2 regions of the Shewanella bicestrii genome follow, and region 2 is predicted to be linked to the other one. Evidence: riboswitches for the same ligand, from Rfam matches in the RefSeq annotation. Region 2 holds a riboswitch; the other holds the start of a gene.
What was found. A riboswitch is a leader RNA that binds a small molecule or an ion and turns the genes downstream of it on or off. The one in region 2 is predicted to bind lysine.
Positions count from the first base shown of each region.

Region 1 (6,120 bases), 810 kb from region 2:
GTGGCTCTCCCACGGGCGCCACATATTCCACCAATCCTGCCATGGGGGCATGGTACTTTTTGTAATCCTTAAGATAACAGCCAAAACGTGGCATCTTTGCGGGTGCGACTCGCTCGGCGATCACCCCACGATGACTCAAGTAGGCCAAAATCCCCTGAGCATCGACTAAAGCATCCTCAAGGCAAATGCGTTCTTGGCTCGCCAGTTCCAAGGTAAAGGCCGAAACGGCAATCTTAAGTTCTCGCCCCTGTGCTTTGGCGACTTCACTCAATTGCCACCAAGGGCAAAATGCCGCTTCATCCATAGCACCGCCAAAACTATTGGGGATCACTAAGGTGTAAGGAATCGAGAAAAACTGCGCCGCCGTAAGGTCATATTCAGGGCAATACAAGTGTTTACAGGATTTAGGCCCAGTATGCAGATCGAGTACTATATCCGCCTCGTGGGCCATGGCCTGCAGGTTAACCGCTAATCTGTGGCCCGTGGTCACGCCCCACTCGTTGCGCAATCGCTGCTGACACGCTTCGACTAAGGTACTGCGATAAGCTTGGATAAGTTCGCTATCACTAAGCTCGGCATGTTCACGGTACCAAGTGGGTAAATCAATCAAGTGATTTAAGTACTCGCGGTTCCAGTTTGCCCCTGTAATAGGGTCAAAACGCCCCAGCGTAAACTCACCACTCTTTTGATTTATCCCCAGCGGATTTGCCAAGGGCACTAAGGTAATTTCCCCTAAGATGTCGCAGCGCTCAAGCTGCTTCATCAATTGGAAAATCACCGCGTTCCCCTGCACCTCAGCGCCGTGGACATTGGCCTGAATATACACTTTAGGGCCAGAAGCATGACCACTTGGCTTGAAGTGGTAAATCGGCAGAGTGAGTGCTTGCCCTGCGGCAAGCTCCCCAATGGTTAAATACGACGCAGTCGGTTGCATATTACGCGCCTTCGAACAGGTTTTCGTGCAGTGCTTTAACCACTTGCGCCGCTTCTGATTCGGCTACCAATACGCACAAGTTATGCGGACTGGCGCCTTGGCAGATCATGCGCACATTGTGGGGCTCAAGTACTTCAAACACCCGGCGGCAGATACCGGCTGTGGTGGCAATGCGATTACCGATAATCGCCACCAGTGCCAAACCATCTTCAACACGTACACGGCAATGCTGTGATAATTCCTGCAGCAACGCCTCGCTCAACAGCCCTTGGCCGCTTGAATCAGAGCCGGTTTTATCTAGGGTCAGCGATACGTTAACTTCTGAAGTGGTGATCAAATCCACACTGATCTTATGCCTTGCCAGTGTGGCAAAGGTTTCAGCCAAGAAGCCCTGTGCATGCAACATTTGCAGGCTGTGTAAATTGAGTAGCGTTTGGTCGCGGCGCAGTGCAACCGCACGAAACACAGGCGCATCTTCAACCTGATGACGGATCCAAGTGCCGCCCTTTTCAGGCTCCTTACTCGAACCGACAAACACTTGAATTTGTTGGCGCACCGCAGGCAGGATCGTCGCAGGGTGCAGCACTTTGGCACCAAAAGTCGCCATTTCGGCGGCTTCGTTAAAACTGATTTCGGCAATAGGATGGGCGTTTGGCGCAAGGCGCGGATCGGTCGTGTAAATCCCGGCCACATCGGTCCAAATCTCAACCGCAGAGGCTTTTAAGGCTTCGGCTAACAATGCCGCAGAATAGTCGCTACCGCCACGGCCAAGCGTGGTGGTTTGTCCGGCCTCATCTGAACCAATAAAGCCTTGAGTCACAATCACTTGCTCAGACAACAACGGCAGTAAATGCTCACGTGATAGAAGCGCAATTTGCTCAACCTGTGGCTCGGCGCGGCCAAAATGACTGTCGGTGCGCAGCACACGGCGCACATCGAAGGCACTCGAGTTGGCGCCTTTTTCGCGCAATACCGCCGCAAATAATGCCGACGAACACTGCTCACCAAGGGACAATAACTCATCCATGGTGGCCTTGCTGCGTTGGGATGCAAGCGCTTCGCTCAATACTGCCATACGGCTTAACAGCTTATCCAATGCCGCAGCTACATCGTTGGGGCGACCCAGTTTATCTAAGATAGCGTATTGAATTTGGGCGATTTGCTTTAAGCGCTGTAAACGACCATCGTCGTTCATCGACTCTTGAGTAAGTTCAACCAAGAGGTTAGTCACGCCACTGGAGGCGCTAACCACTACTAAACGGCAATCGGGATTGCCCAGTACGATATCGGCGCAGCGATTCATTGCACCGTAATCGGCGACTGAGGTACCACCAAATTTTGCGACAACAAGAGACATTATCGTACCTCCGCAGAAGCAGAAGACACGGCACAAACTAGGATAAGATCTTGATTAACTAACATGATTACGCTCCGAACCAACTTCGTTCGAAGAGCCTGGTGCTCAATGATACGCACCCCAAAAGAAGGGAAACAGCAATCGTCACCAGAAGCTCTCCACCAATTACAGGTGACAATCGTTAGGATTCAGCCTAAGCGACCGACATAAACATGCAGCAACCACATCTATGCCTCGGCGTTAATCTCCCTCATCAATCATCGCTGGAGTTTGTGCTCCTCTGACTGACTACCTAGTTAACGCTCCTCTTCTGTTCCTTTCCGCCGGAAAGGGACGAAAAAAGTAGCAATAAACCCCTAATGAAGTCAATGCTAATTTCACATCGCATAAACAAATTCAATAAACGCTTTTAAAAACAATGAGCAATTTAGCGGTAAAGCCAAAGCAAAAAATGGCGGCGAGGTATCATGCAGGCATTAACAGGATTAAAAAATAACTGACCTAGCCTTGCCCTTTACGGGCAAAGCCGGATAAGAAAAATAGCAATAAACTCGCGCGAGTTAGGTCGCTAGATCGGGCAGTTCGTAAACCAAACGCACGTGATCATTAAACAGGCCTAAACACACTTCATCATGCCCGGTGATGGTGCAAGGCACTAAACTCACCTCGCCATTTTCCACCATGTAGATGGCGTATTGATTGAACTTTTTCCCCAACTGCAGCGCCATGCTTCTATCGACAAACACCGCCCAGCTCTTTTCCATATGGGATAAATCTGGCGATGCGCCCACCATTGCACGATAGGGGCTGCCGATTAATTCAATATCACGGAGAAGTTGGCGGTCGAGTAAGCGGTTTTGGCTGGGACTGAGGAGGGTTGAAGCGGGATTATGGGCGGTAATTACAGCAAAGGAAAAATCACAGGATAATGCTTGAGTAAGCAAAAACAACGGCTTCTGGTAATGCTGCCACAAATCTTGAGTCATGTTGTCCATTGGTAGTCTAGTCGAAAAATGAACCCGAGCTAGTGTAGCAGAGCGCCTCCAAAATCCAAAGAGGCGTGAACTAGGTCACAAGAATTAAAAATACATTAGTTATACTAATCAATGACTAAAGTAAATATCATGGTAAATCAGGGCCTCATCCAGAAATTTGTTAACATTTCATTTGTTAACAAATGCCTAAAACGAGTACAATGACGCCATTGGCTAGTTGAGCAGATAACATTAAGTTTGCTTAATCTTGACAAGGGTTTGTTAGATTCCTCTGTGAAATCACCCAAGGCTAGCCAGACATCTTTTAAAATGTGTTCTACATTTGAGTTATCATTTAAACATTTTAAAAAAAACAATAGTTAAGGAACTATTTATAACTATTGCTTATCGAAGTTGATACTGGTTACGTTTTATCGTATTACACTTTAAACGTGCACTTTATATACATCCTGATGTGTCGCCGTAAAGATCTTTCCTTTGAAGCACAGAGCAGTTAGAGGAAGTATCAACATTTTATGAATATAAGGATCCGATGTAAGCGGTCCTTATGGTTAGAATAAAATTGGTTAAAATTTAGGTAATTAATATGCAAAATCCGCACATTCTGATCGTTGAAGATGAAGCCGTTACCCGTAACACGCTGAGAAGTATTTTCGAGGCAGAAGGGTATGTGGTAACTGAGGCCAATGATGGCGCAGAAATGCATAAGGCTATGCAGGAAAACAAAATTAACCTAGTGGTTATGGACATTAACCTACCAGGTAAAAACGGTCTGTTGTTGGCGCGTGAATTACGTGAAATCAACAACATCGGTCTGATCTTCCTGACAGGCCGTGACAACGAAGTCGACAAAATCCTTGGACTTGAAATTGGCGCGGACGATTATATTACCAAGCCGTTCAACCCACGTGAATTGACGATTCGTGCTCGCAACCTTCTGACTCGTGTGAATAGCGCTGGTAACGAAGTCGAAGAAAAGAGCTCTGTCGAATACTACCGTTTCAACGATTGGAGCCTAGAGATCAATAGCCGTTCTCTGGTGAGCCCACAGGGTGAATCTTACAAACTGCCACGTAGCGAATTCCGCGCTATGCTGCACTTTGTTGAAAACCCAGGCAAAATCTTAACTCGTGCCGATCTGCTGATGAAGATGACTGGCCGTGAGTTAAAGCCACACGACCGTACTGTTGACGTGACTATCCGTCGTATCCGTAAGCACTTCGAAAGCTTGCCAGATACGCCAGAAATCATCGCGACTATCCACGGTGAAGGCTACCGTTTCTGCGGTAACTTAGAAGACTAATCTTCTCAGTCCGTTTGAATAATAAAAAACCAGATCCTCGGATCTGGTTTTTTTATCTCTGCAATATGGCAAATCCTCTGCCCCGCTACTTGAATCGCTAAACTTGAATAACCGAGCTTAAATAGCCATCACAAACCTTAAGCGCATCGATTGGAATGGAGCACTTGACCAAGTGCTATCCACAGCCTTAACTCAGGTGCTAGCTAAGGTGGTAGCTAAAGTATTAGCCAAATACCGAGTGTAAAAAAAGAGTGAGGTGTTAGCCTCACTCTTGGATAATTGCATGCGCTAGTTTAACTGCATACGCTTGGTTAAACAGCGCCCTGCTGCGGGTTATTTGCCGCTTTTAAGCTGTCTATCGAGGAAATCCGCCAGCGAGCGATATAAGTGATTACGCACTTTCTCACCGCGCATCGAATGCTTAGAACCAGGGTAATCAATCATCTGGAACAGTTTGCCTTCGTCCTGCAACGCCTTATACACGCGAGTACTGTTTTCAAACAACACGTTATCGTCGGCCATACCGTGGTACATCAATAGCCCCGACTGATAGTTTTTCACATAGGGGAACACGCTACTGGATTCGTAACCTTGTTCATTATTCGCGGGATGGGCAAGATAACGCTCGGTGTAGTGAGTGTCGTACAAGCGCCAATCGGTGACGGGCGCGCCCGAAATCGCCGCCTTAAAGTAATCCGGTGCCTTAAACAGACTCATCAAGGCCATATAACCGCCGTAACTGTGGCCATAAATCGCCACATTATCGCTATCGACAAAGGGAAGGCTGCGCAGATAATCGACGCCAACCTTTTGGTCGTTCACTTCCGCCTCACCCAAGTGACGGTAAATTACCTGTTCGAACTGAGTGCCTCTGTGGGCGCTGCCACGGTTATCCAGTTGAAATACCACATAACCTTGCTGCACTAAGTATTGGGTAAAGTAATCCTGCTCACTCCAGCTATTGGTTACCAATTGCGCATGTGGGCCGCCATAAACGCGTACTACCACAGGGTATTTTTTGTTCGCATCGAAGGGCACAGGTTTAAAGAGGCGCGTTTGTAAGATTTGGCCATCTTCGGCTTTAAGCTCTTTAAACTCAGGCAGTTGCCACAGGCCAGCATAGTCATACAGAGGATGACCTGCTTTGACTTGGTTCTGCTCAACCCAGGCCAAATGCTGGCCCTTATCGCCGTGCAAACTGATCTGTGGCGGCTGAGATAAGCTATTGAAATAATCCAGATACACGCTTTGACTATCGGCAAATACCGGATTGTGCATCCCCGCCTCGCTGCTCACGCGCTCAACCTTGCCACCCGCTAACGGCACTCGGTAGAGATACTTTTCGATGGGGGTATCTTTACGGCCGGTGAAATACACCCAGCCTGCGGTTTCATCGATATATTCCAGCTCATCGACTGCCCAATTGCCCTTGGTCAGTTGCGTCTTCAGCTTACCTTTTAGGTCAAACAAATAGAGATGATTAAAGCCGTCACGCTCCGAGGCCCAGATAAACGCCGATTGCTGCTTTAAG
Region 1 is NZ_CP022358.1:3,993,130-3,999,249, forward strand. It holds gene CF168_RS17535 (succinylglutamate desuccinylase/aspartoacylase family protein) at 1-934, opposite strand, end outside; gene lysC (lysine-sensitive aspartokinase 3) at 936-2,291, opposite strand; lysine riboswitch at 2,435-2,609, opposite strand; gene CF168_RS17545 (DUF3293 domain-containing protein) at 2,852-3,286, opposite strand; gene arcA (two-component system response regulator ArcA) at 3,873-4,589, shown strand; gene CF168_RS17555 (S9 family peptidase) at 4,923-6,120, opposite strand, start outside.
Region 1: another riboswitch for lysine. It lies ahead of lysC (lysine-sensitive aspartokinase 3); the one in region 2 lies ahead of CF168_RS13810 (Na+/H+ antiporter NhaC family protein).

Region 2 (6,120 bases):
AAGCGCCTGATTTCAGTGTTATTAAAGACGAGCATTTTCAGCCCGCATTAGAGCAAGGCATTAAAGAGCATTATCAAGAGATTTTGGCCATTGCCAACAATCCTGCCGCTCCGACCTTCGACAACACGATTGTCGCCATGGAAAAAAGCGGTGCCCTGCTGACCCGTGCATCGAGCGTGTTTTATAACCTCGCGGGCTCAAACAGCAATCCAGCCCTGCGTAAAATCCAAGGTGAGATGGCGCCCAAAATGGCGGCTCACTCGGATAACATCAACCTCAATCCAGCACTATTCGCCCGTATTGAAACCATTTATAACGACCGCAATAACTTAGGCTTAACGCCTGAAGCGGTACGTTTGGTTGAGGTGTATCACCAACGCTTTATCATGGCCGGCGCTAAACTGACCGATGAGCAGAAAGTGAAGATCCGCGCTCTGAACGAAGAGCAATCGACGCTGACCAACGAGTTCTCACAACGTTTACTGCGCTTAACCAAAGAAATCGCCATCGTTGTCGATAACAAAGAACAACTGGCGGGCCTGACTGACAGCGAAGTCACCTCGGCAGCAAACGATGCCAAGGCCGCTGGCCACGAAGGTAAGTACTTAATCAACATCACCAACACCACTCGCCAGCCTGTGCTCGCCTCTCTAGAGAACCGTGAACTGCGCCAACGCATTTGGGAAGCCTCGGCAAACCGTGGCTTAACGGGTGAAAACGAAACCGCATCTTTAGTGTCTCGCTTAGCACAATTACGTGCCGAGCGTGCCGCCCTATTAGGTTATGAAAACTGGGCTAGCTATCGCCTCGCACCACAAATGGCAAAAACGCCTGAAGCGGTATACAGCATGTTTGGTTCTATGGTGCCAGCCGTTGTAGCCAATACCGAGAAAGAAGCGGCCGATATCCAAGCGATGATCGACAAGACTGGCGGCAAGTTTGAACTCGCGCCATGGGACTGGGAATTCTACGCCGAGAAGGTTCGCCAAGAGAAATATGCCCTCGATGCGAGTAGCATTCGCCCTTACTTCGAATTTAACCGCGTACTCGAAGACGGCGTGTTCTACACCCTCAAGGAACTCTATGGCGTCACCTTAAAGCCACGCCCAGATTTACCCGTGTACCACCCAGATGTGAAAGCCTATGAAATGTTTGATGCCGATGGTTCAAGCATGGCGATTTTCTATGCCGACTACTTTGCCCGTGAAGGCAAACGCGGCGGCGCATGGATGAGCTCATTCGTGGGTCAATCCTTCCTCGAAGGCACTAAGCCTGTCGTAGTTAACGTGATGAACATTAAGAAGGCGCCAGAGGGACAACCGACCTTCGTCAGCTACAACGAAGTCACTACTATGTTCCACGAAATGGGCCACGGTACCCACGGTATGTTCTCTAAAGTGACTTACCCAAGCTTGGCGGGCACCTCGGTCTCACGTGACTTTGTGGAATTCCCATCAACCTTCGAAGAAGACTGGGCTGCCCACCCTAAGGTGTTAGCCAACTACGCCAAACACTATAAAACCGGTAAGCCAATTCCCGATGATTTGCTGCAAAAACTGCTGAAATCCGGCAGCTTTAACCAAGGCTTCGATACCTTAGAGTATATGGCTGCGGCGCTCGTCGACATGGAATGGCACTCATTAAGCCCAGATGCTCCACTGCAAGATGTGGCAACATTCGAAGCGAATGCGCTGAAAAAACACGGCTTAAATATCACCGCCGTGCCACCACGTTATAAGTCAACTTACTTTGCCCACGCCTTCCCGGGTGGTTACTCAGCGAGTTACTACGCTTATATGTGGAGTGAGATTTTAGCGGCCGATGCCTACGCTTACGTGCAAACTCAAGGTGGCCTAAACCGTGAAATCGGTATGAAATACCGCAAGACAATTCGCGAAGTGGGCAACAGCATTGCACCAATGGAAGCTTATAAGAACTTCCGTGGTCAAGAGCCTACCACCGAAGGGTTATTGAACCGCCGTGGACTCAACACCGCCCTGTAATTGGGGATGAGTGAACGATAAAAAATCAGCCAGCATAATTGCTGGCTGATTTGTTTTTAGCGCTAGGTAAATTCACAGAGAAGACTCGCGAATCAACCGCTCGCTGAAGTCAGGCTTATTTCGCGTTACTTTGGGATTTGAATCGCAACCACACAATGCTTAAGACAAACAGCACGCCACAGGTCAGCAGTCCCGCATTCACCGACTCAGTAAAGCCAAGCACTACGTAGCCCACCATGCTGATCAGCGCCACAATCACAGCGTAAGGCAGCTGAGTCACGACATGGTCGATATGATGACAGCTCGCGCCGGTTGACGACAGAATCGTGGTATCCGAAATCGGTGAGCAGTGGTCACCAAATACTGCGCCCGCCAACACCGAAGCCAGCATTGGTAACATCATGGCTGTGTGGCTGCCCATCGCCATATCGGCGGCAATCGGCAGCATAATGCCAAACGTGCCCCAACTGGTGCCGGTAGAAAACGCCGTCAGACCCGCTAACACAAACATCAACGCAGGTAAGAAGGCAAAGGGAATGTTCCCTGTGGCGAGGCTCGCCATAAACTTACCGGTTTCAAGCTGGCCAATCACGCCCGCGATGGTCCAAGCAAATAACAGGATATAAATCGCAGGCAGCATAGAGCGAGCGCCCTGTACCACGCCTTTAACGACCATCGACTTTTCAACGCCTTGCAATAGGTTAAGCACCAGCGCAACCGCTAAACCAATCAGCGCACCAAAGAACAGTGATGAACTCACATCGGTTTTTTGAAAAGCAGAAATAATATTAAATTCAATGCCTTCTTTCGCTAATACCTGGGCACCGCTGTCGATCATAAAATACAGGGTCGCAAATACCAGCACGGTAATAGGTAAGAATAAACCGAGGATCTTACCCGTTTCGGCTTCGGGTAAATCGGCATTCGCTCCGGGCGGTAATCCTTTATTCTCATCATATAAATTACCGCGCTGTGCATTTAATTCATGCTCACGCATAGGGCCAATATCTAAGCCCATAAATGCAACACAAAGTAATAATAATAAAGAGAAAATAGCGTAGAAATTCATAGGGATCATTTGAATAAACACACTCAAATGACCAGAATCAGCAAAACCGTGGGCGGTTAATATGCCACCGATCAGCGCAATAATATAAGCACCCCAACTGGATACCGGCGAAATAACACAAACCGGTGCCGCCGTTGAATCTAATAAATAGGCTAACTTAGCGCGGGAAATATAATAACGGTCGGTAACGGGCCTTGCGACGGAACCAACGACTAAGCTATTGAAATAATCGTCAATAAAGACAACACAGCCTAAAAACATGGTCAGTAATTTGGCATCGCGTTTATTGCGAATATGCAGGCGCGCCCAATCGGCAAATGCCCTAGCACTACCACTGACGGTAATTAATGCCGTGATCATCCCTAATACAATTAAAAAGCCGAGAATGTATAAATTCCAAGAATTTACGCCATCATCTGACCAAAAAAGTCCTTTTACACTGTTAAATAAAAACTCACCGCTGGCCACAGGTGAAAATTGATTGAGTAATAACACCCCAATCACAATACCTAAACCGAGGGAAAGGAGAACGCGGCGAGTGAAAATCGCCAACACAATTGCGACCACAGGCGGCAGCAGAGAAAGTGCCGAATCGGCGTAACTTACTACAGTCATTGATTATTTCTTCGTCAAAATACGAATGGAGGGCGACTGAACTGGTGGGAAAAGGCAATAGATACCCAAGATCACCTGTCCTATCAGTAGCGCTCCATAGTAACTATTCCTAATATCCGTATCAGAAAATACTATGGCAGTGTTGTACCTATTCGGCACAACCCCAGCAGTTGATCGTGATAAATCAAACCACTTCGGCACCAAATCCTTTCGTGAACGATCAACGGAATCACCCTACTGATCACTACTGATATTTGGTGCGCCTCTACTTCTAAGAACGCCCATGCACGGGCGTGAGGCACATAAAAACATAAGCGGCTAAGCAGTTGCCACCGCAAAGCCGCTTACTTTGACTTAGATCACGGATAAAATCAACCTAGAGTTGAAATCAACTCTGGAACGGCGTCGAACAGGTCGGCTTCGAGGCCATAATCGGCCACTTGAAAGATTGGCGCTTCAGGATCTTTGTTGATTGCCACAATCACCTTAGCGTCTTTCATCCCAGCTAAATGCTGAATCGCGCCCGAAATCCCCACTGCGATGTAGAGGTTTGGCGCCACAATCTTACCGGTTTGACCCACTTGCAGATCGTTAGGCACAAAACCTGCGTCAACCGCGGCGCGCGAAGCCCCAACAGCGGCACCGAGTTTGTCCGCCAGTTGCTCTAACATACCGAAGTTTTCACCGCTGCCCATACCACGGCCACCAGAAACGATAATGCCGGCATTACCTAACTCTGGACGCGCAGAAACGGTCAATGATTGAGACACAAACTGAGCCTTGGCTTCAAACACTTTATCTAAGGTAGTCACGGCGGCACTGTTGCCCTGCGCCGCCGCATCGAAGGCACTGGCACGGACTGTCATCACTTTAATCGCGTCATGGCTTTGTACTGTCGCTAAGGCGTTACCTGCGTAAATCGGGCGAACAAAGGTGTCGCTGCTCACCACGCCAATCACTTCAGAAATTTGCGCAACGTCTAACAAGGCGGCCACACGCGGTAGCGTATCTTTGCCAGCGCTCGATGCTGCAGCGAGGATATGGCTGTAGTTTGGTGCTAAGTCCACCAGCAATTTAGCTACGTTTTCGGCTAAATGCGCTTCATAGGCACTGTTATCGGCGACCAATACTTGAGCGACACCTTGTAGGGCTTGCGCAGCTTGCGCCACGGCGCCACATTGGTGGCCCACCACCAATACATGTACATCATCACCAATTGCACGCGCTGCGGTAACAACCTTTGCGGTATCCAGTTTCAGTGCCGCATTATCGTGTTCAGCTAATACTAAAATGGCCATTTAGATCACCTTCGCTTCATTCTTTAACTTTTCAACCAGCTCAGCTACAGACGCAACCATGATACCCGCTTTACGTTCGGCAGGCGGCGTCACCTTCACCACAGTTTGATGGGCTTTTAGCGTCACACCTAAATCCGCAACAGTGAGCACATCTAATGGCTTACGTTTAGCTTTCATGATGTTAGGTAATGAAGCGTAACGAGGTTCGTTCAAACGTAAATCGGCTGTCACCACGGCTGGTAATGGCAGACTTAGGGTTTGCATCCCGCCATCGATCTCGCGAGCCACTTGCACTGAATGACCTTCTACTTTGATCTCAGAAGCAAAAGTGGCTTGTGGCATATCCGTTAATGCCGCAAACATTTGGCCAGTTTGGTTATTATCGCCATCGATAGATTGCTTACCAAACAGCACTAATTGCGCTTGTTCTTTTTCTTGTACGGCTTTGAGTAATTTGGCAATCGATACTGGGGTTAACTCTTCTTCAGTATCAATGTGAATCGCACGGTCAGCACCTAATGCTAACGCGGTACGTAATTGTTCTTGAACGGCTTTATTGCCGATACTGACGACCACTACTTCAGTAGCACTGCCCGCTTCTTTTAAACGAACCGCTTCTTCTACTGCAATTTCACAAAAAGGGTTCAACGCCATTTTGAGGTTTGCGGTATCAACGCTGGTGTTGTCAGCTTTTACCCTGACCTTCACATTGGCATCAACTACGCGCTTAACAGGCACCAATACTTTCATAGGGTTTCCTTCCTACACTTTCATGTACATGGACAAAACATTGGTCATCACCAATGCAGGATAGAGCCACTTTACGTCCTGTTAACGTTAACGTCAACTAAACTCAAACGCCTGTTTGCATTTTTTAAGACTGTGGTATTGGCCACATTTTTGAACACTTATCTGCCATATTTAAAAAGTTCAAAAATTAAATAATATTTAATTTCTGTTTATTGCATAATTTTATTTGATTCGAGCTATATTACTTTCTATCATTTAGCTGTTGTTCACCATTATCCTGTAATAAAAATAGAGTGGGACGAAAATAGATATGAGCGAATTTTTAGAGATATTAACTCACGGTCGTCGTTTTAAAGCTGCGGTAAAAGATCTCAGCGTTGAAGAA
Region 2 is NZ_CP022358.1:3,179,027-3,185,146, forward strand. It holds gene CF168_RS13805 (M3 family metallopeptidase) at 1-2,003, shown strand, start outside; gene CF168_RS13810 (Na+/H+ antiporter NhaC family protein) at 2,119-3,687, opposite strand; lysine riboswitch at 3,767-3,963, opposite strand; gene CF168_RS13815 (electron transfer flavoprotein subunit alpha/FixB family protein) at 4,059-4,985, opposite strand; gene CF168_RS13820 (electron transfer flavoprotein subunit beta/FixA family protein) at 4,986-5,735, opposite strand; gene CF168_RS13825 (H-NS family nucleoid-associated regulatory protein) at 6,046-6,120, shown strand, end outside.